DNA from 4 places in the Streptomyces sp. NBC_01515 genome. Region 1 is predicted to be linked to each of the others. Evidence: riboswitches for the same ligand, from Rfam matches in the RefSeq annotation. Region 1 holds a riboswitch; each other region holds the start of a gene.
The links. Region 1 has a riboswitch for cyclic di-AMP ahead of OG407_RS37235 (M23 family metallopeptidase). Riboswitches for the same ligand answer to the same signal wherever they lie in the genome.
Positions count from the first base shown of each region.

Region 2: it holds a riboswitch for cyclic di-AMP, as region 1 does, so the genes downstream of both, OG407_RS27705 (M23 family metallopeptidase) here and OG407_RS37235 (M23 family metallopeptidase) in region 1, are expected to answer to the same signal.
Region 3: it holds a riboswitch for cyclic di-AMP, as region 1 does, so the genes downstream of both, OG407_RS10020 (C40 family peptidase) here and OG407_RS37235 (M23 family metallopeptidase) in region 1, are expected to answer to the same signal.
Region 4: it holds a riboswitch for cyclic di-AMP, as region 1 does, so the genes downstream of both, OG407_RS42145 (peptidoglycan DD-metalloendopeptidase family protein) here and OG407_RS37235 (M23 family metallopeptidase) in region 1, are expected to answer to the same signal.

Region 1 is NZ_CP109416.1:8,225,063-8,232,145, forward strand. Features, by position in the region: gene OG407_RS37215 (CobW family GTP-binding protein) at 1-73, shown strand, start outside; gene OG407_RS37220 (DNA topoisomerase (ATP-hydrolyzing) subunit A) at 84-2,540, opposite strand; gene OG407_RS37225 (M16 family metallopeptidase) at 2,868-4,223, shown strand; gene OG407_RS37230 (M16 family metallopeptidase) at 4,220-5,608, shown strand; cyclic di-AMP (ydaO/yuaA leader) riboswitch at 5,823-5,982, shown strand; gene OG407_RS37235 (M23 family metallopeptidase) at 5,996-6,751, shown strand; gene OG407_RS37240 (GntR family transcriptional regulator) at 6,940-7,083, shown strand, end outside.
Region 2 is NZ_CP109416.1:6,147,392-6,154,474, reverse strand. Features, by position in the region: gene lhgO (L-2-hydroxyglutarate oxidase) at 1-145, shown strand, start outside; gene trmB (tRNA (guanosine(46)-N7)-methyltransferase TrmB) at 272-1,069, shown strand; gene OG407_RS27715 (PrsW family glutamic-type intramembrane protease) at 1,119-2,426, shown strand; gene OG407_RS27710 (aldo/keto reductase) at 2,439-3,383, opposite strand; gene OG407_RS27705 (M23 family metallopeptidase) at 3,427-4,437, opposite strand; cyclic di-AMP (ydaO/yuaA leader) riboswitch at 4,449-4,606, opposite strand; gene OG407_RS27700 (PP2C family protein-serine/threonine phosphatase) at 4,841-5,995, opposite strand; tRNA gene OG407_RS27695 (tRNA-Met) at 6,106-6,179, opposite strand; gene OG407_RS27690 (alginate lyase family protein) at 6,232-7,083, opposite strand, start outside.
Region 3 is NZ_CP109416.1:2,269,392-2,276,474, reverse strand. Features, by position in the region: gene OG407_RS10050 (adenosylmethionine--8-amino-7-oxononanoate transaminase) at 1-754, opposite strand, end outside; gene bioB (biotin synthase BioB) at 747-1,949, opposite strand; gene OG407_RS10040 (8-amino-7-oxononanoate synthase) at 2,096-3,223, shown strand; gene OG407_RS10035 (DUF397 domain-containing protein) at 3,265-3,489, opposite strand; gene OG407_RS10030 (helix-turn-helix domain-containing protein) at 3,499-4,368, opposite strand; gene OG407_RS10025 (ATP-binding protein) at 4,581-5,039, shown strand; gene OG407_RS10020 (C40 family peptidase) at 5,125-5,598, opposite strand; cyclic di-AMP (ydaO/yuaA leader) riboswitch at 5,602-5,813, opposite strand; gene OG407_RS10015 (hypothetical protein) at 6,121-6,429, opposite strand; gene OG407_RS10010 (ATP-dependent Clp protease proteolytic subunit) at 6,437-7,072, opposite strand.
Region 4 is NZ_CP109416.1:9,443,302-9,450,384, forward strand. Features, by position in the region: gene OG407_RS42135 (tyrosine-protein phosphatase) at 1-12, opposite strand, end outside; gene OG407_RS42140 (alpha-galactosidase) at 183-2,255, shown strand; cyclic di-AMP (ydaO/yuaA leader) riboswitch at 2,558-2,720, shown strand; gene OG407_RS42145 (peptidoglycan DD-metalloendopeptidase family protein) at 2,725-3,669, shown strand; gene OG407_RS42150 (SGNH/GDSL hydrolase family protein) at 3,858-4,643, shown strand; gene OG407_RS42155 (TetR/AcrR family transcriptional regulator) at 4,763-5,377, opposite strand; gene OG407_RS42160 (Glu/Leu/Phe/Val dehydrogenase dimerization domain-containing protein) at 5,422-6,600, opposite strand; gene OG407_RS42165 (MBL fold metallo-hydrolase) at 6,795-7,083, shown strand, end outside.

The DNA of each region.
Region 1 (7,083 bases):
GGGCGTCCTGCGCTACGTACAAGAACCGGACCAGGAGCCGGAGTCCGACGAGGAGCCGGGACCGGAGGCCTGAGGGGCCGGGGTTACACCGGCCCCGCCACCACCGACACCGTCTTCGCGAGCGACACGCCCGAGCCGTCGCGGCGCGGGTCCATCTCCGGGAGTTCCGCCGGTGTGCCGTCCCGTTGTGCTGCCTTGGCCGGTACGGCGCCCGTCCAGGCCAGGGACAGGCAGTCCTCGCCCTTCAGGAAGCGCTGGCAGCGGACGCCGCCGGTGGCTCGGCCCTTGCGGGGGTACTGGTCGAACGGGGTCAGCTTGGCCGTCGTCTGGACGGAGTCGTCGAGCGTGCCGCGCGAGCCCGCGACCGTGAAGACGACCGCGTCCACGGCGGGGTCGACGGCCGTGAAGGAGATGACCTTCGCGCCCTCGGTGAGTTTGATGCCCGCCATGCCGCCGGCCGCGCGGCCCTGGGGGCGCACCTGGGCGGCCTGGTAGCGCAGCAGTTGGGCGTCGTCCGCGATGAAGACCAGGTCCTCGTCGCCGGTGCGCAACTCGACGGCGCCGACGATCCGGTCGCCGTCCTTGAGCGTGATGACCTCCAACTCCTCCTTGTTCGTGGGGTAGTCGGGGACCACGCGCTTGACGACGCCCTGCTCCGTGCCGATGGCCAGGCCGGGGGAGGACTCGTCGAGGGTCGTCAGGCAGATGACCGTCTCGCCCTCGTCCAGGGAGACGAACTCCGAGATCGGGGCGCCGCCGGAGAGGTTCGGCGCGGCGGCCGTCTCCGGGAGCTGGGGGAGGTCTACGACGTTGATCCGCAGGAGGCGGCCGGCCGAGGTGACCGCGCCCAGCTCGCCGCGGGCCGTCGCCGGGACCGCCGAGACGATCACGTCGTGCTTGGTGCGCCGGGCCTCGGAGTCCTCCGGGAAGGGCTCGCCGTTCGCCGTGCGGGCCAGCAGCCCCGTCGAGGAGAGCAGTACCCGGCACGGGTCGTCGGCCACCTGGAGCGGCACGGTGGCGGCGGGGGCGCCCGCCGACTCCAGCAGGACCGTACGCCGGTCGGTGCCGAACTTCTTTGCCACCGCGGCCAGTTCGGTCGAGACCAGCTTGCGCAGCTCGGTGTCCGACTCCAGGATGACGGTCAACTCCGCGATCTCCGCGGTGAGTCGCTCCATCTCCGACTCCAGCTCGATCCGGTCGAACCGGGTGAGGCGGCGCAGCGGGGTGTCCAGGATGTACTGCGTCTGGATGTCCGACAGGGAGAAGCGCTCCATCAGGCTCTGCTTCGCCTGCGCCGAGTTGTCGCTGGAGCGGATGAGCCGGATGACCTCATCGATGTCGATGAGCGCGGTGAGCAGACCCTCCACCAGGTGGAGGCGGTCGCGCCGCTTGGTGCGGCGGAACTCGCTGCGGCGCCGTACGACGTCGAAGCGGTGGTCGAGATAGACCTCCAGGAGTTCCTTGAGGCCCAGGGTGAGGGGCTGGCCGTCCACCAGGGCAACGTTGTTGATGCCGAAGGACTCCTCCATCGGCGTCAGCTTGTAGAGCTGCTCCAGGACCGCTTCCGGCACGAAGCCGTTCTTGACCTCGATGACCAGGCGCAGGCCGTGTGCACGGTCGGTGAGGTCCTTGACGTCGGCGATGCCCTGCAGCTTCTTCGCGCCGACCAGGTCCTTGATCTTGGCGATCACCTTCTCGGGGCCTACGGAGAAGGGCAGTTCGGTGACGATGATGCCCTTGCGGCGCGCCGTCACGTTGTCCACGGCGACCGTGGCGCGGATCTTGAAGGTGCCGCGGCCCGTCTCGTACGCGTCCCGGATGCCGGTGAGGCCGACGATCCGGCCGCCCGTCGGCAGGTCGGGGCCCGGGACGTGCCGCATCAGGGTGTCCAGGTCCGCGTTCGGATAGCGGATCAAGTGCCGGGCGGCCGCGATGACTTCGCCCAGGTTGTGCGGCGGCATGTTGGTGGCCATGCCGACCGCGATGCCCGACGAGCCGTTCACCAGGAGGTTCGGGAAGGCGGCGGGCAGGGCCACCGGCTCCCGCTCCTGGCCGTCGTAGTTCGGGGTGAAGTCGACCGTGTCCTCGTCGATCGACTCGGTCATCAGGTTGGCCGCTTCGGACGGCCGGCACTCCGTGTACCGCATGGCGGCCGGCGGGTCGTCGTTGCCCAGCGAGCCGAAGTTGCCGTGGCCGTCGGCCAGCGGCACGCGCATGGAGAAGGGCTGGGCCATGCGCACCAGGGCGTCGTAGATCGACGCGTCCCCGTGCGGGTGCAGCTTGCCCATCACCTCACCGACGACACGAGCACACTTGACGTATCCCCGGTCGGGGCGCAGGCCCATCTCGTCCATCTGGTAGACGATTCGTCGGTGGACCGGCTTCAGGCCGTCCCGGGCGTCCGGCAGGGCTCGGGAGTAGATGACCGAGTACGCGTACTCAAGGTAGGAGCCCTGCATCTCGTCGACGACGTCGATGTCGAGGATCCGCTCCTCGAACGAGTCGTCGGGCGGCGGGGTCTTCGTGCTGCGGCGGGCCATCGCTGCCGGCTCCTCTTTTCTGGTCGCTCGCCTGGGGGTCGCTCCCCTTCGGCTCACTCTTGCTGAAGCGTGAACGGGGTCTTGACGTGAACCATTGTGGACCGCGGCACTGACAACGCGGACCAGGACCCGGCGTTGCCCGCTCGGGTCCGTCGCCGGCGGCTGCCGCGTGAGTCCACGTGTGCGACTGCCCGCAGGCTACGCGATCTCGCTCTCGGCGTACGTCCGCCGGGAACTTCGCCGACGGTCCGCACGCTTGCATACAGTGGCGGGACGAGCAGGATTTCTGCGGTTCCAGCCAGAGAATCCGCGATCGAAGGGACGTACATGCCCATGGGTCACACGGCCACCGCCGAGGCAGGGTCCGGCGGTCTGACAGCGACCGAACACCGCTTGGCCAACGGTCTGCGCGTGGTCCTCTCCGAGGACCACCTGACCCCGGTCGCGGCGGTGTGCCTCTGGTACGACGTCGGTTCCCGCCACGAGGTCAAGGGGCGTACCGGCCTGGCTCACCTCTTCGAGCACCTGATGTTCCAGGGCTCCGGACAGGTGAAGGGCAACGGTCACTTCGAGCTGGTGCAGGGCGCGGGCGGTTCGCTCAACGGCACCACCAGCTTCGAGCGCACGAACTACTTCGAGACCATGCCCACCCACCAGTTGGAGCTCGCGCTCTGGCTGGAGGCCGACCGCATGGGCTCCCTGCTGGCCGCCCTGGACGAGGAGTCCATGGAGAACCAGCGGGACGTCGTCAAGAACGAGCGCCGCCAGCGCTACGACAACGTGCCCTACGGGACAGCGTTCGAGAAGCTGACCGCCCTCGCCTACCCGGAGGGCCACCCCTACCACCACACGCCCATCGGCTCGATGGCGGACCTGGACGCGGCCACCCTGGAGGACGCGCGCGCGTTCTTCCGCACCTACTACGCGCCCAACAACGCGGTCCTGTCCGTGGTCGGCGACATCGACCCCGAGCAGACGCTCGCCTGGATCGAGAAGTACTTCGGGTCCATCGCGTCGCACGACGGCAAGCCCGAGCCCCGCGACGGCACGCTGCCCGAGGTGATCGGCGGTCAACTGCGCGAGGTCGTCGAGGAGGAGGTCCCGGCCCGCGCCCTGATGTGCGCCTACCGCCTGCCGAACGACGGCACGCGCGCGTCCGACGCGGCCGACCTCGCCCTCACCATCCTCGGCGGCGGCGAGTCCTCGCTCCTCTACAACCGCCTTGTACGACGCGACCGTACGGCTGTTGCCGCCGGCTTCGGTCTGCTGCGGCTGGCCGGGGCCCCCTCCTTGGGGTGGCTGGACGTCAAGACGTCCGGGGACGTCGAGGTGCCGGTCATCGAGGCCGCCATCGACGAGGAGCTCGCCCGGTTCGCCGAGGAGGGCCCCACCGCCGAGGAAATGGAGCGCGCCCAGGCCCAGTTGGAGCGCGAGTGGCTGGACCGGCTCGGCACGGTCGCGGGCCGCGCCGACGAACTGTGCCGGTACGCCGTCCTGTTCGGTGACCCGCAGCTCGCCCTGACCGCCGTACAGCGCGTCCTCGACGTGACGGCGGAGGAGGTGCAGGAGGTCGCCAAGGCCCGTCTGCGCCCCGACAACCGCGCGGTGCTCGTCTACGAGCCGCTCGCGGACGAGGATGACGAAGCAGAGGCCGGCGACGAGAACGAGGAGGCGGCCAAGTGACCGAGCTCGCCACGATGGAATTCCACCCGCAGCCCCAGGCCGGCGAGGCCCGGCCGTGGGCCTTCCCGGCCCCGGAGCGCGGGACGCTCGGCAACGGCCTGACCGTGCTGCGCTGCCACCGCCCCGGCCAGCAGGTCGTCGCCGTCGAGGTGCTCCTTGACGCACCCCTGGAGGCCGAACCGGCCGGCCTGGACGGTGTCGCCACGATCACCGCGCGGGCCTTCTCCGAGGGCACCGACAAGCACTCCGCCGAGGAGTTCGCCGCCGAGCTGGAGCGCTCCGGCGCCACCCTCGACGCGCACGCCGACCACCCCGGGCTGCGCCTGAGCCTGGAGGTCCCGGCCTCGCGCCTGGCCAAGGGCCTCGGTCTGCTGTCCGACGCGCTCAGGGCGCCCGCCTTCGCGGACAGCGAGGTCGAGCGGCTGGTCCGCAACCGCCTCGACGAGATCCCGCACGAGACGGCCAACCCGTCCCGCCGCGCGGCCAAGGAGCTCTCCAAGGAGCTGTTCCCGGCGACCTCGCGCATGTCGCGTCCGCGCCAGGGCACCGAGGAGACCGTCCAGAAGATCGACTCCGGGGCCGTACGCGCCTTCTACGACCGGCACGTCCGGCCCGCGACGGCCACCGCCGTGGTCGTCGGCGACCTCACCGGCATCGACCTGGACGCGCTCCTGGCCGACACTCTGGGCTCGTGGACGGGTTCCGCCGCGCAGCCGCGTCCCGTGCCGCCGGTGACCGCCGACGACACCGGGCGCGTCGTGATCGTGCACCGTCCCGGCGCCGTCCAGACCCAGTTGCTCATCGGCCGCGTCGGCGCCGACCGGCACGACCGCGTGTGGCCCGCGCAGGTGCTCGGCACGTACTGCCTCGGCGGTACCCTCACCTCCCGCCTGGACCGCGTCCTGCGTGAGGAGAAGGGCTACACCTACGGTGTGCGCGCGTTCGGCCAGGTGCTGCGTTCGGCACCCGACGGCACGGGCGCCTCGATGCTCGCCATCAGCGGCTCCGTGGACACCCCGAACACGGGTCCCGCGCTGGACGACCTGTGGACGGTGCTCCGCAAGCTCGCCGAGGGCGGACTCACCGACGCCGAGCGGGACATCGCCGTACAGAACCTCGTCGGAGTGGCGCCGCTCAAGTACGAGACCGCCGCGGCCGTCGCGAGCACGCTGGCCGACCAGGTCGAGCAGCACCTGCCCGACGACTACCAGGCGACGCTGTACCAGCAGCTCGCCGCGACCGGCACCGTGGAGGCCACGGCGGCGGTCGTGAACGCCTTCCCGGTGGACCGTCTGGTGACGATCCTGGTCGGCGACGCGGAGCAGATCAAGGAGCCCGTGGAGGCTCTCGGCATCGGCGAAGTGACCGTCGTCCCGGCCGAGTAGACGACCCGTAGCGAGCCGAACAGCGGCACGCGCGCGTGGGGGCCCTGGTGACTGAAGAGTCACCAGGGCCCCCTATTGTCCGAATTGGGGGAGAGGTTGCCTGTCTGCCCTGTGGCATGTGCAACAAAAACCGTGATCCGTTTGGGGATTGAAAGTGGCCCCCCTTAGCGTCGGTCCGGCTGTCCGTCAGGCACCGCGCCGCACTCGCGGCACCGGACAGTCATCGCCGAGTCCCCGTACGGCGCGAGCCAGGGGAGCCGGGGACCCATGTCCCTGGGGTGAATCGGACGCCCGCGCGCGGAGCGAGGGGGTCCGTAGGAGACCTTCCTGCTCCGAACCCGTCAGCTAACCCGGTAGGCGAGAAGGAAGGAAAGGACCACCCACTTCATGGCGTTCACCCGCGCCACCGGGAAGCACCGTCGCCCGAGCCGGACCCACCGCACCACCGTTCGCGTCGCGAGTGTCGCGGCCCTCACCACCACCGGCGTCGTCGGCACCCTCGCGAGCGCCCCCGCGTTCGCCGCGGAACCCGCCGTGGAACAGACCGGCCTCACCCCCGTCATCGCCATGGGCGACGCCGTCGCCGAGAAGATCGACGCCCAGGCCGCCGCCCAGCAGCAGGCCGCGGCCGAGCAGGCCGCCAAGGAAGAGGCCCGCGCCCAGGCCGCCGCACTGGCCAAGGCGGAGCGCGCGGCCGAGGTACGCGCTGCCCGCGCCGCCGAGCGCAAGAAGCTCAACACCTTCGTCGCACCGGTCACCGGCTCGTACGTCTCCACCGGCTACAAGACCGGCGGTTCCCTCTGGTCCTCCGGTGCCCACACCGGCATCGACTTCCACGCCTCGACCGGCACCTCCGTGCACGCGGTCGGCTCCGGCACCGTCGTCGACGCGGGCTGGGGCGGCTCGTACGGCAATCAAGTAGTGATCAAGATGGCCGACGGCATGTACACCATGTACGGCCACCTGTCGTCCATCGGTGTCTCCGTCGGCCAGACGGTCACTCCGGGCGAGCAGATCGGCCTCTCCGGGGCGACCGGCAACGTCACCGGACCGCACCTCCACTTCGAGGCCCGCACGACCGCCGAGTACGGCTCCGACGTCGACCCCGTCGCCTACCTCCGCAAGCACGGTGTGAACGTCTGACGACGCACCGCCGCACTTCCCGAAGCCCTGGCCCGCCCGGCCGGGGCTTTCGGCGTTTCCGGAGCCCTCCTGTCCAAAAAATATCCATGGATTCCGGCCCGCCATCGGAAATTCCCGCTCATTGCAATAGAGTCACGGAACACACGTCAATCGTCGACGTTTCACGGGGATTAAGGCGGAGGTCGGACATGCGTATTCCGGCGCACTCGGTATGCACGGCGATCCGGGACGACATCGTCGCCGGTGTCTACGAGCGCGGCAGCCGGCTCACGGAGGAACTCCTCGCGCGCCGGTACGGGGTCTCGCGCGTCCCCGTCCGGGAGGCCCTGCGC
Region 2 (7,083 bases), 2.1 Mb from region 1:
CCCCCGAGCCATCCACGTCCTCAACGCCCCCAGCCCAGCGGCAACAGCCTCCCTCCCGATCGGCAGAGAGGTAGCCCGCCGAGCCTTGGCCGTATTGCACCAAGACCGACGACCACTCCAAACCCCGGACAGGGCAACCCCCTAGGGGCGCGGGGCTGTATCGATATGCGGCTCCGCCGCGTGGGCGCGACCAGCCCCAACGCACCCGCACTCGCCCGACAACACAAGCCACGCAGACGCAAAGGCGCACGCCCAGTAAAATCAACCCATTGTGTCTGACACCCCCAACACCCCCACCGAGCCCGCGCAGCGAACCCGGGCCAAGGGCGAGCCCCGTTTCCCCGACGGGCCTACGCCCGACCCCGCCGGCTCCCACTTCGAACGCCGCATCCGAAGCTTCCAGCCCCGCAGAAGCCGGGTGACAGCCGGCCAGGCAGACTCCCTGGAACGCCTGTGGCCCAAGTGGGGCCTGGACATCGACGGCCAACGAACCCTCGATCTCCCCGAGCTGTTCGGAAACGACAACCCCGTCGTCCTGGAGATCGGCTTCGGCATGGGCGAGGCCACCGCCCAGATGGCCGCCGAAGCCCCCGCGACGAACATCCTCGCCGCCGACGTGCACACCCCGGGCCAGGGCAACCTCCTCCGCCTCGCCGACCACCACGGCCTGTCCAACATCCGCGTCGCCAACGGGGACGCGATCATCCTGCTCCGCGAGATGCTCGCCCCGGACTCCCTCGACGGCCTGCGCGTGTACTTCCCGGACCCCTGGCCCAAGAAGCGGCATCACAAGCGGCGGCTGATCCAGCCGGAGTTCCTCACCCTCGCCGCGACCCGCCTCAAGCCCGGCGCGACCCTGCACTGCGCGACCGACTGGGAGCCGTACGCGGGGCAGATGCTCGAAGTGCTCGACGCGGACCCGGACTTCGAGAACAGCCAACCTGACGGCGGTTTTGCGCCCCGTCCGGAGTTCCGGCCGCTGACCCGTTTCGAGGGCCAGGGACTGGACAAGGGTCATGTCGTGAACGATCTGCTCTTCCGTCGCGTACCCCACGACGACCAGCGCTGACGCCAGGCTCCATCGCGGGCCGTGCCCTTACCTCGTTAGGGTCGATGCCGTGGCCACGTTTCCGCCGTACCCCCCGCACCCCGGCCACCCCGCCGGTGGTGTGCCCGGGCACGGGCCGCGGGTGCGCTGGTGGCAGCGGAACTGGGTCCGCTACGGCGCGCTGATCGCCCTGCTGACGCTCTCCGGGCTCGTCATCCTCGCGCTGGTCCGCCAACAGACCGGCACGGAAGGCTTCTTGGTCGGCCTCGGGCTCGCCGTACTACCCGTACCCCTCCTCCTCGCCGCGTTCCGCTGGCTGGACCGCGTCGACCCCGGGCCCTGGCGGAACCTGCTCTTCTCCTTCGCGTGGGGCGCCTGCGCCGCGGCCCTCATAGCCATCGTCGCCAACAGCTTCGCGACCAGATGGATAGCGACCACGACCGCCGACCCGACCAGCGCGGACACCCTCGGCGCCACCGTCATAGCCCCGATCGTCGAGGAGTCGGCGAAGGCGGCGGCCGTACTCCTCGTGTTCCTCTTCCGCAGACGGGACTTCACCGGGATCGTCGACGGGGTGGTGATAGCCGGGGTCACCGCCACCGGCTTCGCGTTCACCGAGAACATCCTCTACCTCGGCACCGCCTTCGGCACCGACCAGCTCACCGGCGACCGCGGCTTCACCTCCGTCACCGCGGCGACCTTCTTCGTGCGCATCGTCATGTCCCCCTTCGCGCACCCCCTGTTCACCGTCCTCACCGGCATCGGCTTCGGCATCGCCGCCCTCTCCCCCGACCGCCAGCACATCCGCCGCGTCCTGATCCCCCTGACCGGCCTGCTGCTCGCGATGGGCATGCACGCGATCTGGAACGGCTCCTCCACCTTCGGCCAGTACGGCTTCTTCGAGGTCTACGGCGTCTTCATGGTCCCCATGTTCGGCCTGCTGACCTGGCTCGCCGTCTGGACCCGGCAACGCGAACTCCGCAGTGTGCGCGAGGAGTTGCCCGCCTACGTCTACGCGGGCTGGCTGACCCCGGCCGAACCGTTCGTGCTCGGCTCGATGAAGGCGCGGCGGCTGGCCCGCGAGTACGCCCGCCACCACCTCGGCAGGCAGGCGGCCCGCTCGGTCGCCCGGTACGAGGCCCACGCGACCTCCCTGGCGTTCCTGCGGCACCGGGCCGCGCGGGGCCGCGTCGGCGCCGACTTCGTCGTACGGGAGAGGGAGTTGCTGCACGAGCTGTGGCTGCGCCGGGAGGTGGCGCGGCCCGCGCTGTACTACGCGGCGCGCCGGACGGCGCCACCGGTGCCGGTGGTGGTGCCGCCGTGGCCGCCGGTGTACGGGTCGTACGGGTCTCCCCTGTACAACCCGTACCGGTCATAGCTCCGAGGACGGCTACGCGGACGCCTGCGTGAGGCGGGTGATCTCCGCGTCCGTCAGCTCCAGTTCGGCCACGCCCAGCAGCGCGGGGAGTTGCTCCACCGACCGGGCCGACGCGATCGGGGCCGCGACCGTGGGCTGGGCGGCGAGCCAGGCGAGGGCCACCGTGGCGACCGGGGCGTCGTGGGCCCGGGCGACCTCGTCGAGGGCGGTGAGGACGTTCAGGCCGCGCTCCGATGCGAGGTACTGGGCCGCGCGCCCGGCCCGCGGGCTGTCGACGGTCGTACCGGGGCGGTACTTGCCGGTGAGGAAGCCGGCGGCCAGCGCGAAGTACGGGACCGCGGCCAGGCCCTCCCGCGCGGCGAGCTCGCTCAGCTCACCCTCGTAGGTGTCGCGCGAGACGAGGTTGTAGTGGGGCTGGAGGGCGACATAGCGGGCCAGGCCCTCGCGGTCGGAGAAGTCGAGGGAGGCCCGCAGGCGCTCGGGGGTGATGTTGGAGGCGGCGATGTGCCGCACCTTACCCGCCTTCACCAGCTCGTCCAGCGCGCCGATGATCTCCTCGACCGGCACCTCGACCTGGTCGAAGTGGGTGTAGTAGAGGTCGATGTGGTGGGTGTCGAGGCGGCGCAGGGAGGCGTCCGCGGCGGCCTTGATGTTGGCGGCGCTCAGGCCCGGGAAGTCGGGGTGCTGGCTGACCTTGGTGGCGATGACGACGTCGGCACGGTTGCCGCGGGCCTTGACCCACTTGCCGATGATCGTCTCGGACTCGCCGCCCTGGTTGCCCGGCGCGAACGCCGAGTACGAGTCGGCGGTGTCGACGAAGTTGCCGCCCGCGGCCGCGTAGGCGTCGAGCACGGCGAACGAGGTCGCCTCGTCGGCGGTCCAGCCGAAGACGTTGCCGCCGAGGGAGAGCGGGAAGACCTCAAGATCGGACCGGCCCAGCTTGCGAAGAGAAGTCATGACCCTCTTCAACAGCCGGACCGGAACCGGATATTCCAGACCCTCAGGGGTTGAGGCCCTTGCTGCGCAGCCAGGGCGCCGGGTCGCTGGCGGTGGCGGCGCCGTTGATGTGCACCTCCAGGTGGAGGTGCGGCCCGGTCACGTTGCCGGTCGCGCCCACGCGGCCGATGACCTCACCGGTGGAGACCTTCTGTCCGACGCTCACGTTGATCGAGGACTGGTGGCAGAACCACAGCTCGGTGCCGTCGTCGAGGGTGATGATCGTGCGGTACCCGTACGCCCCGGCCCAGCCCGCCTCGGTGACCGTGCCGCTGTGGACGGCCTTGATCAGCGTGCCGGTGGGAGCGGCGAAGTCGAGACCCGTGTGATACCCGGAGGACCACATGGAGCCGGCCTGGCCGAAGGTGCCGGTGATCGTGTACGAGCCGACCGGCAGCGTGTACTGCTTGGCCAGCACGGCGAGCTTCGCGGCCTCGGTCTTCTTCTTGGCGGCGGCCTCCGCGGCCTTCTTCGCGTCGGCGGCCTTCTTCGCGGCGTCCTTCTCGGCCTTGGCGGCGGCGTCGTCGACCTGCTTGGCGACGGCGGCCTCTACGGCGGCCTTCGACTTGCCGTCGACCTGCACCTGCTGTGACTCGGCCTGCGCCATGATCCGGTTGCGCAGCAGCTCACCCGCGTCCGAGGCGCCCTTGGCGGTCTCGGTCGTGGTCACGCCGACGCTGCTGAGCGCCGTGGCCGAACCCTTGGGGGTACTACTGGACGAGTCGTCCAGCAGGTGGCCCACGGAGGGCAGGTCGGGCAGGGAGATGGAGACCGGCGGCTTGCCGGTGTTGGCGCTGGCCATGCCGCCCGCGCTGACGGCGGCTATGACACCGACACCCAGAACGGTGGAGCTGCGGGCGAATCCTCCGCCACCACGCTGCTTGGCGACACGGTGCTTGCCGCGGTTGGGAAGAACGGTCTCCGCACTCGGATTCCACTCCTCCCAGGGGCCCTCGTCGGGGCGGTAACCGCCGTAGACGACAGGGGCTTCTGGGGCAGCCTGGTTGGACGCCACGTGGGCGTGCTCCTTTCCTTCCCTCTCGCCTACCGGGTTAGCTGACGGGTTCGGAGCAGGAAGGTCTCCTACGCGCGTAAACCGGCCGTGTTTCCACGGCAGTCGACGAGCGATTCACCCCAAGGTGGTGGTTCCCCGGTTCCCTTGCGGGATTCGGCGCGTGCGCACGGAGCCATCTCTTGTGACGGCTGGGACGACCGCGCTGCGTTATCGAACGTTAATAGACACGGGCGTCCGTTTCCAAGCCGTTCGGCTTGATCATTAACCTTTCCTTGCTGGACGAAGGGCCCACCACCGGCGAAAAACGGGCGAGTTGGCCAAGCCTCAGAATTCCCACAGGTATTGACGGTGTATCAGTTGTTGTGCGGACGGCTCCCGACCGGTCACGGCCCGTGATATCCGGTCAGGGATGGCGTACGGCGATCATCGCCATGTCGTCCGTCATCCAGCCCCCGGAGTACCGGCGCACCTCCTTGGCGAGGATGCCGAGCAACGCCTCGGGGGTACGGAAGGTCCGGCCGGCCAGCCGCGCCCCGGGGTCGTAGAAGACACCGCGGGAGTCGCGCGCCTCGGACAGCCCGTCGGTGTGCACGAGGAGGGTGGCCCCGCCCGGGAACGCGAACTCCTCGGCACGGTCGGGCCAGACCCCCAACTCGCCCATTCCCAGGGGCAGTGCGGGCTCCTCGACCTGCAACGTGCGGACGGTGCCGTCCTCGTGCAGGAGCAGCGGCGGCGGGTGGCCCCGGTCGACGATCCGTACGACGCCGTCGCCGTGCGGGAGTTCGGCGAGGACGGCCGTGGTGAACCCCTCGAACGCGTCGAGCCCGTCGCGCCGGGTGCCCTCGCGCGCCAGCGCCCGCTCCAGCCGCTGCGCGACCGCCTCCAGGGTCGCCTCCTGCTCGGCGGCCTCCCGGAACGCCCCGATGACCACGGCGACGGCGGCGACCGCGCCCATGCCCTTGCCGCGCACGTCACCGACGACCAGCCGTACGCCGTGCGGGGTGTCCTGCACCGCGTACAGGTCGCCGCCGATGAACGCGCCCTCCTGCGCCGCCTCGTACCGTGCCGCGATCGCGAACCCGCCGATCCGCTCGGCCGGTTCGGGCAGGACGGCCCGCTGGGCGGCCTCGGCGATCTCGCGCGCGGAGGCGAGCTGTTCGCTGCTGCGGCGGACCAGGAGGTTGATCAGGACGGCCAGCACGGCGACGGTCGCCACCGTGGCCGCCTCGGTGACCGCATCCGTGCGGAAGACGATGCCGAGCCTGATGTGGATCACGAGGACGACGGCGACGGAGGCCAGGCCGGTGAGCACGGTGCCGCGCCGCGAGTAGAGGGGGGCGGCGACGAGCGGGGCGGCGGTGAAGAACGGGGCCGCGGTGAAGGCCTGCGGGGTGAAGTAGTCGTAGAACGCCCCGCCGACCAGCAGCAGCGGGGGAAGTCGGCGGACGAAGCCGAGGGCGTACGGGATCCGCCGTCCCTCGTCGGGGCCGAGGCCGGGGTCGGGCACGGGATCGCCGGGCAGGCGCCCACCGGCTCGCACATACGGACCCTCCTCCACGCGTCCAGTTTTTCCTGGCCGGGCAAGGGCGGCGAGCGGGGTGGGCCGACCGGGGCGGGAGAAACACCAAGGGCCGGAACCCATTTCTGGATTCCGGCCCTTGGCCTTAGTAGCGGGGACAGGATTTGAACCTGCGACCTCTGGGTTATGAGCCCAGCGAGCTACCGAGCTGCTCCACCCCGCGCCGTTGTGATTGCAACTATACGCCATTCGCGGGGTCCGATGTCACACAGGTTTCAGTCGGCGGTGTTCCCGGCGTGCGTGAGGGTCTCCCAGGAGACGAACAGGTCGTCGCTGCCGGCCGGGCGGGTGGACTCGGCGAGCTTGTGCGCGGCGGGCACCTTCATGCCGAGCCGGCCCTCCAGGTGGTTGACGGCGACCTCCAGGTCGGGGCCCATGTTCCGGTCGACCTTGCCGCCGCACAGCCAGGCGGGCGCGGGCTCGCCGAGCTGGTAGCGGGCGTGGAACTCCAGGGCGGCCTTGAGCCGGTCCTTGACCCCGTCGTAGAGGTCGACGCCCTGGTGCCAGGCGGTCTCGGCGATGTGCGCGGTCGCGGCCAGCGAGTACCCGACGTGCTTGAAGTTGCGGCAGGTCTCCTGGGCGACGCCGTCCTTGAAGGTCGTCTGCTTGAACCAGTACGTCGTCAGCTTCTGCGGGGTGGTGAGCTTCGAGCCCACCGGGGTGAGCGGCACCTTGCCGTCCTTGGCCAGGTAGAAGTAGGCGGGCACGCGGTCGCGGAAGCGTTTGACGGCCGCGTCGAAGGCCTTGTGGTCGTCGAGGAACACGGCGATGCCGATCGCCGCGTCCGTCATCGCGAGGTCCCAGTTGCCGTTGTAGTCCGGCAGGTCCTTGGTGACTTCCGGCTCGTAGGCGGTACGCAGCATCGTCCCGAACCGCTCGACCCGGTCCGCCGGCCATCCGGCGCCGGGCGCGTACCGCACGATCTCCGCCGCCCGCGCCCAGGTCGAACCGGCCCACGCGGTCTGCAGTCCGGCGTCGTCGGAGGTGTGCTCCTTCATCTTCGCCGACCAGTCGTCCATGATCTCCCGCGCCTTCAGCGCGTGATGCTGCTTCCCGGTGATGCTGAA
Region 3 (7,083 bases), 6.0 Mb from region 1:
CGTCGAACACCAGCAGCACGTCGTGCGCGTCGCACGCCTCGCGCAGCACCCGCAGATACGCGGGGGAGTGGAACCGCATCCCGCCCGCGCCCTGTACCACCGGCTCCACGATCACCGCGGCCAGTTCATGTGCGTGCCGCTCGATCGCCGAGCGCAGCTGGTCGGCGTACGACTCCTCGTACTCGGCGGGAGGCGCGTCCACGAACACCTGCTGGGGCAGCACTCCCGACCACAACTCGTGCATCCCGCCCTCGGGGTCGCACACCGACATCGGCTGCCAGGTGTCGCCGTGGTAGCCGCCGCGCCAGGTCAGCAGGCGCTGTTTCGCGGGGCGGCCGAGCGAGCGCCAGTACTGGAGACACATCTTCACCGCGACCTCGACCGACACCGAGCCCGAGTCGGCGAGGAAGACGTGTTCCAGGCCGTCGGGTGACATGTCGACAAGGAGCTTCGCCAGGCGTACGGCGGGCTCGTGGGTGAGCCCGCCGAACATGACGTGGCTCATCCGGCCGAGCTGCTCCTGCGCGGCCGCGTTGAGCACGGGGTGGTTGTAGCCGTGGATCGCCGACCACCAGGACGACATCCCGTCGACCAACTCGCCCCCGCCGCCCGCCAGTCGGAGCCGCACCCCGCTCGCCGACTCCACGACGAGCGGGTCGACACGGCCGGGCATCGGACCGTACGGATGCCAGACGTGCCGCCGGTCCAGTTCCAGCAGCTCCGGGACGGGCAGGTGGCCGATCGGGTCAGGCATTGGGCGCGATGTCCGTTCCGGCACCTCGACGGCGTACGGAGACCAGGTCCCGGCGGACCTCGTCGACCTGCGGCGCGGCAGCCGACGTAGACGTGGAAGCGGGAGCGGAACCGCAGACTCCGGCGCCCTCGTGCCCACCGCAGCCCCCACCGCACCCGGCGTCCTCGTGTGATCCGCAGCCGCCCGCCGTCGCCCGGTGCTCCGGCAGCGTCACCTCGCCCGCGCCCTCCACCTCGAAGCCCGCGTCCGCGATCATCTCCAGGTCGGCGTGGCCGGCCTGGCCCTCGCTGGTGAGGTAGTCGCCGAGGAAGATCGAGTTGGCGAGGTTCAGGGCGAGGGGCTGCATCGTGCGCAGGTGGACCTCGCGGCCGCCCGCGATACGGACCTCGACGTCCGGGCAGACGAAGCGGACCATCGCGAGGATGCGCAGACAGCGCTGCGGGGTGAGGTGCCACTCGGCGGCGAGCGGGGTGCCCTCCATCGGGATCAGGAAGTTGACCGGCACCGAGTCAGGGTCCAGCTCGCGCAGGGAGAAGACGACGTCGATCAGGTCCTCGTCGCTCTCGCCCATGCCGGCGATCAGGCCGGAGCAGGCGGACAGGCCGGCCGCGTGCGCCTTCTGCACGGTGTCGACCCGGTCGGCGTACGTGTGGGTGGTGGTGATGTCGCCGTACGTCGACTCGGACGTGTTGAGGTTGTGGTTGTAGGCGTCGGCGCCGGCCTCGCGCAGCCGGTCCGCCTGGCCGTCGGAGAGCAGGCCGAGGCAGGCGCACACCTCGACGCCCTCGTTCTGGTCCTTGATCGCCTTGATGGTGCCGGCGACCCGGTCCACGTCCCGGTCGGTCGGGCCCCGGCCGGAGGCGACCAGGCAGACGCGCTTGGCGCCTCCCGCCACACCGGCCGCCGCGGCCTTCGAGGCGGCGTCGGGTTTCAGCCACGTGTACTTCAGGATCTCGGCCTTGGAGCCGAGCCGCTGCGAGCAGTACGAGCAGTCCTCGGGGCACAGGCCGGACTTCAGGTTGACGAGGTAGTTGAGCTTCACCCGTCGGCCGAACCAGTGCCGGCGCACCTTTCCGGCCGCGGCCACGACATCCAGCAGGTCGTCGTCCGAGGTGGAGAGGACGGCGAGAGCTTCCGCGCGGGTCGGCAGCTCGCGCCGAAGCCCCTTGTCCACGAGCGTGTTCAGCAGGTCCATGAGATCCGATCCTGTCCTACGGGACCGCTTGCGGCCAAGGAGAGAATGCACAAGACATGGGGCTGGGCGTGTGGGTATCACCACACCATGGGTGGCTCGTCGTCCGATTAGTGTCTGTGCATTGCCTACAAAAGCCCGGAGGAACCATGGCGTTCGGCTGGATCGACGAGCAGGCGGAGCAGCGCCGTCGCGCCGGGCTCGTACGGACCCTGCGGCCCCGGCCCGCCGACTCGCCGCTCCTCGATCTCGCGAGCAACGACTACCTGGGTCTGGCCCATCACCCCGAGGTCGTCGAGGGGGCCGCCGACGCGGCGCGGACCTGGGGCGGGGGGTCGACCGGGTCGCGGCTCGTCACCGGTACGACCGAGCTGCATGCCCAACTGGAGCGCGAGCTGGCCGAGTTCACCGGGTTCGAGGCCGCCCTCGTCTTCTCCTCCGGCTACGCGGCCAACCTCGCCGCGGTCACCACACTCGCCCCGCACGGCTCGCTGATCGTCTCCGACGCGGGCAACCACGCCTCGCTCATCGACGGCTGCCGACTGGCCCGGGGCGCGACCCAGGTCGTAGGGCATGCCGATCCGGACGGGGTGCGCAAGGCGCTGCGGACGCACGACGGGCAGGCTGTCGTCGTGTCCGACTCGGTGTTCTCCGTGGACGGGGACGCGGCGCCGGTGGGGGCGCTCGCCGAGGCGTGCCGGGAGTTCGGGGCCGGGCTGCTGCTCGACGACGCGCACGGGCTCGGGGTGCTGGGCGAGGGCGGGCGCGGGGCGCCGTACGCGGCGGGGCTCGCGGGCAGCGAGGACGTGGTCGTGACGGTGACCCTGTCCAAGTCGCTGGGCAGTCAGGGCGGGGCCGTGCTCGGGCCGGCGCGGGTCATCGACCATCTGGTCAACGCGGCGCGGACGTTCATCTTCGACACGGGGCTCGCGCCCGCCGCCGCGGGTGCGGCGCTGGCGGCGCTCACCCTGCTGCGGCGCGAACCCGAGCGGGCCGCCCGGGCCCGCGCCGTGGCGAGTGAGCTGCACGCGCGGCTGACCGCGGCGGGTCTGGAAGCGGTACGTCCGGACGCCGCCGTGGTCTCGGTGCGTGCGCCGTCCCCGGAGGCGGCCGTGCAATGGGCGGCCGACTGCCGTACGGCAGGGCTGGCCGTGGGCTGCTTCCGTCCTCCTTCCGTGCCCGACGGCATCTCACGGCTCAGGCTGACCGCCCGAGCGGACCTCTCCGGGGCCGAGATCGAACGCGCTGTACGTGTGATCGGCGAGACGCGACCATGAGTCGGCGTGACACGGTCGTGCGTCGCTGACGGTCGGACAGATCAGTGGAACGTGGCGAGGAAGCCCGTCCAGCTCTCGGGGGAGAAGAGCAGGGCGGGTCCTTGCGGGTCCTTCGAGTCGCGTACGGCGAGCAGCCCCGCGCGGGGGCCTGAGCGCGGACGAGCCGCCTCGACGCAGTTGTTCGCTCCCGTGCTGTGGCTGCTGCGCAGCCACAGCACACCGGACAGTTCAGAACTGGAAGGTACGTTCCGAGGCAGTGCAGACATGGTGCCTCCTTACGCGCCGTCACCTATCCCGGCGATGTAATCCGACGAATCATCGGGCGAAAGGGCGTGGAACTGAAGGGTGCTGAAGGCCTCGCTGTAGGCCTCTAGGTCTTCTTTCCGTTCGAGGTAGAGGCTACTCGTCAAGTGGTCTAGAACAACCACGTCCAGATCAGAAGTGCTCGGAAAGGAGAAGATAACGAAAGGTCCGGTGATACCGATGTGTGCTCCTGCGGCGAACGGCAGTACCTGAAGCCTCACTTGGGGCAGCCTGGCCGCCTCCACGAGCCGGTCCAGCTGACGTGCCATCACGCCCGGCCCGCCGACCTCGCGCCGCAGCACCGCCTCGTCGAGGACCACGCTCAGCTCCAGCGGCGGATCCGCGCGCAGCACGTCCTGCCGGGCCAGCCGCACCTGTACCAGCGCGTCGAGCCGCTCGGGGCCGTCGTTGTCCGGGCCCCCTACGGCGGCCCGGGTCACCGCCCGGGCGTACTCGGGGGTCTGCAGCAGACCGGGGACCACCGAGGTCTCCAGGGTGCGGAGCGTGCTGGCCTGTGACTCCAGGCTGATGAAGTCCCGGTAGGCGGGCGGCAGTACACCGCGATAGGCGTGCCACCAGTGGTGCCGGCCGCCGCCGTCGTCGGAGCCGGCCAACACGAGGAGCATGTCCCGAAGTTGTGGGTCGCCGACCTGGTAGACGTCGAGGAGTAACCGGACGTCGGGCGGTTTCACGCCACTCGCGCCGGTCTCGATGCGGCTCACCTTCGACTGGTGCCAGCCGACCAACCGGGCCGCCTCACCGCTGGTGAGCCCCGCCTCCGCACGCAACGCGCGCAGTTCCGCGCCCAGTTTCCGGCGGCGCACCGCGGGACCGTACTGCATGGGTTTCTCCTTACTCCTTCCGAGCCGCCCAAATACGGTCTGGGGTCGCAGAGTTCACCGCTTCGAGCGACAGATATATGCATATCTTGGTGGATCGCCACCGTTACCGACGCGGTAATGGCAGTCTGGCGAAGAAGCACCAGTCCGGGACCGTACTCGAACCATCCGCTCCGTGTCGGACACCGGTCCCGCGGGAAAGGGACGACCGCGCCATGGCAGACCATCTGGAAGCATCCGTCACTCTGCCGAGCGATCCCGCCTCGGTCTCCACCGCCCGCACCTATGTCGTCGGGACCCTGGTGGAATGGGGACTTCCGGCGGACACGGAGGTCGCCGACACCATCCGCCTCATCGTCTCCGAACTCGCCACCAACGCCGTACAGCACACCTTCGGGCAGTCACCCACCTTCACGGTGGACATGGAGCTGGAGCGTGACGAACGGCTGCGCATCGGGGTCACCGACAGCCATCCCCGGTTCCCGAAACGCCTGCCGGCCGCCGTCCAGCAGGACAACGGCCGGGGCATGGTGATCATCCGCTGGCTGACCGCCGAGTGCGGCGGCAAACTCAAGGTCCGGCCCACCCTGGAGGGCGGCAAGACCGTCTCCATCGAGGTGCCCTGGACGGTACCGGCCCGGCCGGTGACCGCGGCGGGCCAGCAGGAGCCGTAGAGGACCGTGCCGAACGCCTCTGGACACCCGTGGGGGTGGCGGTCCGTCAGGAGACCGCCACCCCCACGGGAGTTCTCAGCGCAGGTCAGCTGACCCGGCCGTACCAGACGCTCTTGGTCCAGATCTTCTGCAGCCTCACCACGTCCCCGGTCTTCGGGGCGTGCCAGATCTTTCCCTTGCCGGCGTAGATGCCGACGTGGTAGACGCTGGAGCCCGAGTGGAAGAAGACGAGGTCCCCGGCCTTGCGGCTCTTGGCCGAGATGTGGTGGGACTTGTTGTACTGCTGGGCCGCCGTACGGGGCAGTTTCTTGCCTGCCTTCTTGTACGAGTACAGCGTGAGCCCGGAGCAGTCGAAGCGGCCCGGTCCGGTGGCCCCGTACCTGTACGGGGCGCCCTTCTTGGACGCCGCGACCTGGAGTGCCTTCGTCGCGGGTGTCGCGGCCGCGGCGTCGGATGCGACGCCCGGTATCACGACGGAGCCGCCCACGGCGGCGATGGCGAAGGCCGAGGCCGTACCGGCCCTGACCATCAGCGACGGGACACGATTGAGCGCAGTCATGCGCAACCCTTCGTCAGCCGCCTGTGAAAGATGACCTGTCGGATTCGGGCTGACAAAGTTGCCCGGCCGCTGACGCGGCTTCACCCCAAGGGCTGCTCGACCCGGTCATGGCGTGACCGTCCCGGCGACCCGTCGTGCTTGGGTCCTCCACTCCTGCCGATGCACTCCTGTCGACCTGTCATCCGGGTGGCGGCAGGACTCGGCGTCCGCCCGGATCGCCCCGCCGCTGCGGCGGGGTCTTGTCGTCAGACAGGGATCTTCACCTATGAATGTCCGAAAAGCCCAACGGAACCGGGGATTTGTGGGGTTACTCACCACTCACCCGTTCGGGTGGACAGCCCCGTGTTCGAAGGGGTGTCGAGGGGTGCCAGGCCCTCGGACCAGCATCGGAACACTTCATGCGGCCCTCGGGCTACGCGTGTTGCGCAACCCGGACGGCCGTATGGACGGAGCGGCGACTACTCCGATCGGGGGTACGCCGTTCGGCTCGTTTCGCCCCCGGCCGGGACGGCTCAGGGTCCGTCAACTGTCGGAGGGCGCGGGGATGGTGACGCGAGCCGTGCGGCGCTCCCCGTCCAGCACGCGCAGCGCCCGCGCGAGTGTGGGGGCGTGCAGCTCGGTCTCGCCCCGCTGGTGCATCAGCGCCAGCGCGTCCCGCAGCTCGGCGGCCTTGGCCACGAGCGCCTGGGCGGCCCTCAGCCCACGGTACGTGTCACCGTCGTGCGCCGGGTTGATACGGCCGAGCAGGTCGGCCACATCCAGGTAACGGTCGATCAACTCGCCCTCGGCGCGCGTCAGCGCGGGCAGCGGAGGCAGTTCCGGCGGCAGCATCGTCGGCTCACTCCCCGCCCGGCTCGGTGAGCGAGGTCTTGCGGGTCGACACGATCCGGTCCACCAACCCGTATTCCAGGGCCTGTTGGGCATCCATGATCCGGTCCCGCTCGATGTCCGCGCTCACCTGCGCCACCGTCCGGCCCGTGTGCAGGGCGAGCAGTTCCTCCAGTTGGACCCGCGTGCGCGCCAACTCCTCGGCCTGGATGGCGAGATCACTCGCCTGACCCTGAATCGGCTCGGGGAACGAGGGCTGGTGGATCACCACCCGCGCCCCCGGCAGCGCCGACCGCTTGCCCGGCGTGCCCGCCGCCAGCAGCACGGCCGCGGAGGTGCCGGCCTGGCCGAGGCAGACCGTCTCCACGTCACACGTGACGAACCGCAACGTGTCGTAGATCGCCGACATCGCGGTGAAGGATCCGCCGGGCGAGTTGATGTACAGCGAGATGTCCCGGTCCGGTGCCTGGTATTCGAGGTGCATGAACTGGGCCATCACGTCGTTCGCCGAGATGTCGTCGATCGGCGTCCCGAGGAACACGATCCGCTCCTCCAGCAGCTTCGAGTACGGGTCGAGGGTCCGGTGCCCGGCGCTGGTGCGCTCGGTGAACTCGGGCAGGACGTGGCGGGCGGACGGTCGGGTCATGGGTACCCCTC
Region 4 (7,083 bases), 1.2 Mb from region 1:
CTGCTGCGTCACGAGGACTCCTCCCACTCGGCCCGACGACGCGGCTCACCGGCGGGCACGCTTCCGACGATACGACATCGATTCCACAGGCCATGAGTTGTCCACAGGCGTTGCCTCGCAGGCCCCTGGCCATTGATGATGTTGCTGCTTGAGTGGACTTGTTCGAATCTGTGAGGGACTTGATGCTGGAGATCGCCGAGAACGGCCGTACGTGGGTGCTGACGGGCCCCACGAGCAGCTACGCCGTCCGTCTCACCGAGGACGACGAACTGCTCCACCTGCACTGGGGCCCCGCGATCGCACTCGCCGACGCCGAGGAGCTCGCCGCCCGCCCGCTGCCCGCCGGCTCCTCCTTCGAGTCCCCGCTCGACGGCCGCGAGGAGTACCCCGTCGAGGGCGGCCCCCGCTTCGCACGCCCCGCCCTGTCCGTGCGCACCCCCGAGCGCCGCGGCACGGAATGGACCTTCGAGCGGTACGACACCGAGGGCGACGAACTGCGGCTCCGCTTCCGGGACACCGGGCTCGCGATCACGCTGCACTACCGGATGCGCGGCGACGTCGTGGAGCGCTGGACGAGTCTCGACAACGACGGGGGCGAGGCACTGGAGCTGCTGCGCGCCGACTCCGCCGTGTGGACGCTGCCCGAGCGGGACGGGTGGCAGCTGTCGCAGCTGCACGGGCGGTGGGCCGCCGAGTCCCGGCTGGTGCGTTCCGGTCTCACCTACGGTGAGAAGGTCATCGGCAGCCGGCGCGGCCACACCGGGCACCAGCACCTGCCCTGGGTCGCGCTCGACACCGACGCGACCGAGGAGCGCGGCGAGGTCTACGGCTGCGCCCTCGGCTGGTCGGGGTCCTGGCGGATCGCCGTGGCCCAACTCCCGGACGCGCGCGTGCAGATCGGGGGCGGCCCCGGGTACGACGACTCCGGGCTGCTGCTCCTGGCACCGGGGGAGTCCTTCACGACACCCGTCTTCGCCGGCCTGTGGAGCGACGCCGGCTTCGGCGGCGCCAGCCGCACCTGGCACGACTACCAGCGGACGTACGTCATCCCGGACGCCGACCAGGACCGGCCGGTGCTCTACAACTCCTGGGAGGCCACGCAGTTCGACATCTCCGAGGAGCAGCAGGAGACGCTCGCGCAGCGCGCGGCGGCGCTCGGGGTCGAGCTGTTCGTGGTCGACGACGGCTGGTTCGGCGCCCGCACCACCGATCGTGCGGGGCTCGGTGACTGGACCCCCAACCCGGACCGCTTCCCGGCCGGCCTCAAGCCCCTCGCCGACCGCGTCCACGCGCATGGCATGCAGTTCGGCATCTGGGTCGAGCCCGAGATGGTCAACCCCGACAGCGACCTGTACCGCGCGCACCCCGACTGGGTGCAGTACCAAGAGGGACGAAAGCGGACGGAGTTCCGCAATCAGCTCGTCCTCAACCTGGCCCGCGAGGACGTCCAGGAGTACCTCTGGGAGCAGCTCGACGGGCTGCTCTCCAGCGCCCCGATCGACTACGTGAAGTGGGACTTCAACCGCTGCTTCACGGATGCCGGGTGGCCCGGTGACGCCTATCCGCAGCGCCTCTGGGTCGACCATGTGCGCGCCCTGTACGCCCTGTTCGACCGGTTGCGGGCGGCCCACCCGGGCGTGGCCTTCGAGTCCTGCTCGGGCGGCGGCGGCCGGATCGACCTCGGCATCATGAGCCGTACGGACCAGGTGTGGACCTCGGACAACACCGACCCGCTCGACCGGCTCGCCATCCAGCACGGCTTCAGCCAGATCCACCCCGCGCGCGTGATGGCCGCCTGGGTCACCGACAGCCCCAACACCCAGCTCAACGGCCGCGTCAGCAGCCTGCGCTTCCGGTTCGTGAGCTCCATGGCCGGGGTGCTCGGCGTGGGCGGTGACCTCTCGGAGTGGACCGAGGAGGAACTCGCCGAGGCCCGCCAATGGGTGGACCTCTACAAGGAGATCCGGCCGCTCGTGCAGCACGGCGACCTCCACCGGCTGCGCCCGCCGAGCGGCGGACTCAGTGCCGTGCAGTACGTCCGCGGCGACGAGACCGTCGTCCTCGCCCTGCTTCAGGCGCAGCACTACGGCGAGCCACTGCCGGCGCTCCGGCTGCGCGGGCTCGACCCGACAGCATCGTACGAATGCCTCGAAACGGGCGAAGTCCACCGGGGGGCCGTCCTGTTGCACCACGGGCTGCGGACCGGGCTGCGTGGTGACCTCGATGCGACGGTTATCCGCCTGCGTCGCATCTGATCCCTCTGTCCCAATTGCAGCCTTCGTCCAACTCGCTCTGGAATAAAGGAACCTGAGAGGTGTGTACGTGAGCAGCGTCATATTCGTGACCGTGCGTCGTTCGTCATGTTCACGTAATTGACGTGCTTTTACAGGGGGATTGAGGGGTTGAGTCCTGTGGGAATTCACGGAGGGTGACGGTGAATTCCCACAGGGAAACACAAGAAACGCAAATCCGTGGAACCTCCTGCTTGTCCCTTTGCGTCTTCCTCGCTTACGTTCGCCACCAATCCGGACGGACGCCCAATCCTGCCGCCGACCGGACTCCGCACACACCCACCCGTATGCGGCAGGAGCGGGGGACCCACAGGTAAGACGCCTGTTCCGGTCTCCGGAACGGGCTTGGGGTTTAGCCGCGACCAGCGCGCGGCCGGGCATCTCCAGCCCGCACCCGACAGCTCACCTCGCAGGCGCCGGAGAGGAATTCGTCATGCCCGCGAAGGGTAAGCACCGCCGCCCGAAGTCCCAGCGACTCACCCGCTCGATGGCCGTAGCCGGAACCGGCGGCGCCGCACTCGCCCTTCCGCTCATGGGGGCCACCGGCGCTCATGCCGCGACCACGACTTCCGCTCCGGAAAAGGCGGTTCAGTCCGTTCCGGCGACCGAGAAGACGGTTACGGAGAAGTCGACTGCCAAGACCGTCTCGAAGTCCTCGGGCGTCAAGACGTATTCGGTGAAGGCGGGCGACTGGCTCGCGAAGATCGCCGAGGAGCAGGACGTCACCGGCGGCTGGAAGAAGATCTACCAGGACAACCGCGAGGCCATCGGTGGCGACCCGTCGCTGATCCACCCCGGCCTGAAGCTGACCCTCGGCAAGAAGGCCGCGACGAGCGGGACGGACACCGGTACGTCGTCCAAGTCGTCCGGCGCTACGTCCTCTTCGTCCTCGTCGTCGTCCTCCTCTTCCTCGGCGAAGAGCAGCTCGGCCGCGCAGAGCGACGACAGCACGAGCACCAGTACCTCCACCGGCTACACCCTCCCCGTGACCGGCGGCACCATCGGCACCGGCTATCACGTCGCGGGCAGCATGTGGTCCAGCGGCTATCACACCGGCGTCGACTTCGTCGTCCCGACCGGCACCACCGTCAAGGCGGTCGCCGCGGGCACGGTCGTCTCGGCGGCCTACGACGGCGCCTACGGCAACGAGGTCGTCATCCGGCACGCGGACGGCGAGTACTCGCAGTACGCCCACATGTCGCAGCTGTCCGTCTCGGCCGGCCAGACCGTGACCGAGGGCCAGCAGATAGGTCTTTCCGGCGCGACCGGCAACGTGACCGGCCCGCACCTGCACTTCGAGATCCGGACCACGCCGTACTACGGCTCGGACGTGGACCCGGTCGCCTATCTCCGCTCGCACGGCGTCACCGTCGGCTGACGCCGGAGCCCGGCGCCGAGCAGTTCCGCGGTCAACGCCCCTGATCGGAGGGTTATTCCGACTTTGGACAACCCTTTACGAGTGGCTTATCTCACCGCCCGTCAACCCCTAAATACGATCGCGTAGGTCACACCTCAGGGTGAATTATGGTTGCCGTGGCTAACGATTCGAAGAGTGACAACAGAGCGGTGATCGGGTCGTACGTGGCGGTGGGGGACAGCTTCACCGAGGGCGTCGGCGATCCAGGGCCCGACGGAGCGATGGTCGGCTGGGCCGACCGGTTCGCGGTACTGCTCGCGGACCGGCGGCCCGAGGGCGACTTCGAGTACACCAACCTGGCCGTGCGCGGGAAGCTGCTCGACCAGATCGTGGCCGACCAGCTCACCCGGGCCAAGGAGATCGGGCCCGACCTGGTCTCTCTGGCCGCGGGCGGCAACGACATCATCCGTCCGGGCACCGACCCCGACGAGGTCGCCGAGCGCTTCGAACGCGCGGTGGCCGACCTCACCGCCGCCGTCGGCACCGTCATGGTGACGACCGGCTTCGACACCCGCGGTGTGCCCGTGCTCAAGCATCTGCGCGGCAAGATCGCCACCTACAACGGACATGTGCGGGCCATCGCCGACCGCTACGGCTGCCCGGTGCTCGACCTGTGGTCCCTGAAGACGGTCCAGGACCGGCGGGCCTGGGACGGCGACCGGCTCCACCTCTCCCCCGAGGGGCACACGCGCGTGGCGCTCCGCGCCGGCCAGGTCCTCGGTGTCGAGGTCCCGGCCGACCCGGACCAGCCCTGGCCCCCGCTGCCGCCGCGCGGCACGCTCGACGTCCGGCGTGACGACGTGCACTGGGCACGCGAGTACCTGGTGCCGTGGATCGGGCGCCGGCTGCGCGGCGAGTCCTCCGGGGACCACGCCGAGGCGAAGGGCGCGCTGTCGCCGGACGCCATCAAGATGCGGATCGAGCGGGTGGCCTGACGGGGCGACGCGCCAACAGGCCGACACGGTAACGGGGTCACAGGCGCGGAGGTGACCCCTCGGAGAGGCGGCTTTTTCGGGAGGAGTCTCCTCGAAGAGGCGGCTCTTGAGGGAACGGCTCAGGGAGCGGTCAACGCCGCCCGCTCCAGGCCGAGTTCCCGTGCGAGCGCCTCGTCGACCCACTCCAGGGCCCGCGCCCGCGACACCGCGCCCCCGTAGGCGGTCATCTGTACGGCGAGCCCGTCGAGGAGGGCTGTCAGGCGCAGGGCGGTGGTGGTCGGGTCCGGGCAGCGGAACTCGCCCGCGGTCACTCCCTCGGCGACGACCTCCGCGAGCGCTTGTTTCCACCGGCGGTCGAGATCGCGGGTGACGTCCAGGAGGGCGGGTTCGCGGAGCGACACGGCCCAGCCCTCGATCCACAGGCGCCAGCCCTTGGCCTGCCCGGTCGGTGCGTACCAGCGCACCGCGGCCCGCAGCCGGCGCAGCGCGGTCGTACGACGGCCCAGGAGCTTGTGGAGATGCGCGAGGTCGTCCTCGGCGGCGAAGGTGAACGCGGCGGCGACCAGTTTCTCCTTGGTCGAGAAGTGATAGAGCACCAGCGCGTTGCTCACGCCGAGCGCCGAGGCCACGTCGGCGATCCTGACCGCCGCCACACCCCGCGCCTCGATCTGCTCGACGGCGGCCCGCAGCAACTCCGCCCGCCGTTCCGCCACGCTCAACCGCACTCTCGCCACGCCGTCACCCTAATCCGTTGCCCATAGGGGTGTTGTCCCGTACGTCACCGGTACCAGCCGAACCGTTCCGCGATGACCGGCAGCCGGTCGTCGACGATGGCGTGCGCGGCGGCGCGCGGTGTCGTGCCGTCGGCCTCCGCGCGGGCCAGCATCCGGTCGATCAGGGCGCGCATCGAACGCCGGGTGTGGGCGAACGCCTCCTCCGCGTCGGCGCCGATGTCGCCGAACAGGGTCCACCACCACCAGGCGTTCGTCCCGGAGTTCACGACCACGTCCGGCAGCACGGTCACCCCGCGCGCGGAGAGCAGTTCCTCCGCCTCGGGCAGTACGGGCATGTTGGCCGCCTCGACGATCCAACGGGCGGTGATCCCTTGCTGGTTCGTGGTGTCGATCGCGTACGACACCGCCGCCGGGACCAGCACCTCCGCGTCGACGGACAGCCAGTCCTCGCCGGGGAGTTCGAGGTCGCCGGGGCGCAGCGTGGAGCGGTCCACGGTGCCGTACGCGTCCCGGGCCGCGAGCAGCGCGTCCACGTCGAGGCCGGCCGGGTTCGCGATCGTGCCCTTGATGTCGGCGACGGCGACGATCGACAGCCCCGCGCGCGTGAGGAACCGTGCCGTGGCCCCGCCCATCGTGCCCAGCCCCTGTACGGCGACCCGCGTCCCCGCGTACGGCACGCCCGCCCGGTCCAGCGCCGCGAGCACCGACTCGGCGACCCCGCAGCCGCCGACCAGCTCGTCGAGACCGATGCCGTCCACCTCGACCGCGAAGGCGTCCGCGAGCCGCCGCCGCGCCGCCGTCTCGTCGTCGAGCAGCGGATACACGGCCTGGATCGACGACACGAGCCCCGCCTCCGCGGCGGCCCGGTCGACCAGGTCCTGGCTGAGCCCGAGGTCCTCGCCCGTCGTCCAGAAGCTCTCGATGTACGGCCGCATGGCGCGCAGATAGCGCACGAGGAGGCCGTACGACACCGGGTCCTGGGGATCGCAGTCGATGCCGCCCTTGGCGCCGCCCAGGGGGATGTACCGGCCCTCCGGGTCGTAGTGCAGGGCCTCTTTCATGGTCATGCCCCGGGCCAGCCCCGCCACCTCGTCGAGTGTGCAGCCCGGCCGCATCCGCAGTCCGCCGCTGGACACCCCGCGCACCAGCCGGTCGACGACCAGGAAGCCCCGGCGGCCGGTGACGTGGTCGGTCCAGGTGAGCGACATCAAGGGGGCGGTCATACGGGCTCCTCGGGGCGCCGGCCGGCAGGGCGGGTACGGACAGGACGGAAGGGCGAGTTCCGTCCCGCGGTGTCAACCTCCGGCGCGGAACTTTGGTCTTTCCTTGGAAACCGGCCCCGGTGACGCCGACGCAGCGGCGTTGTCACAGGGGTCGACCATAATGGAAAGCCTGACCGACCCGACCTGGAGGCATCGTGACCGGATTCCGTACGCTGAGCTCCGGGCTCCGCGCGCTGCAGCCCGCTGCCTTCGGCGCGGACCCGAGCGGCGAGCGCCTGGCGCGCATCCGCAGATCACCCCACTTCAAGGACGGGGTGTTCCAGAACCCCGGGGGCAATACGAACCTCCGCCCGTCCGGCGGCGCGATGCGCGGGATGGGCAAGTCCTACCTCGACAAGGAGCAGCGCGCCCTCCGCGCCCCCGACGGCACGCTGCCGGTGCACGCCACCACCCTCGCCGACCTGGCCAGGCCCGCCGCGACCG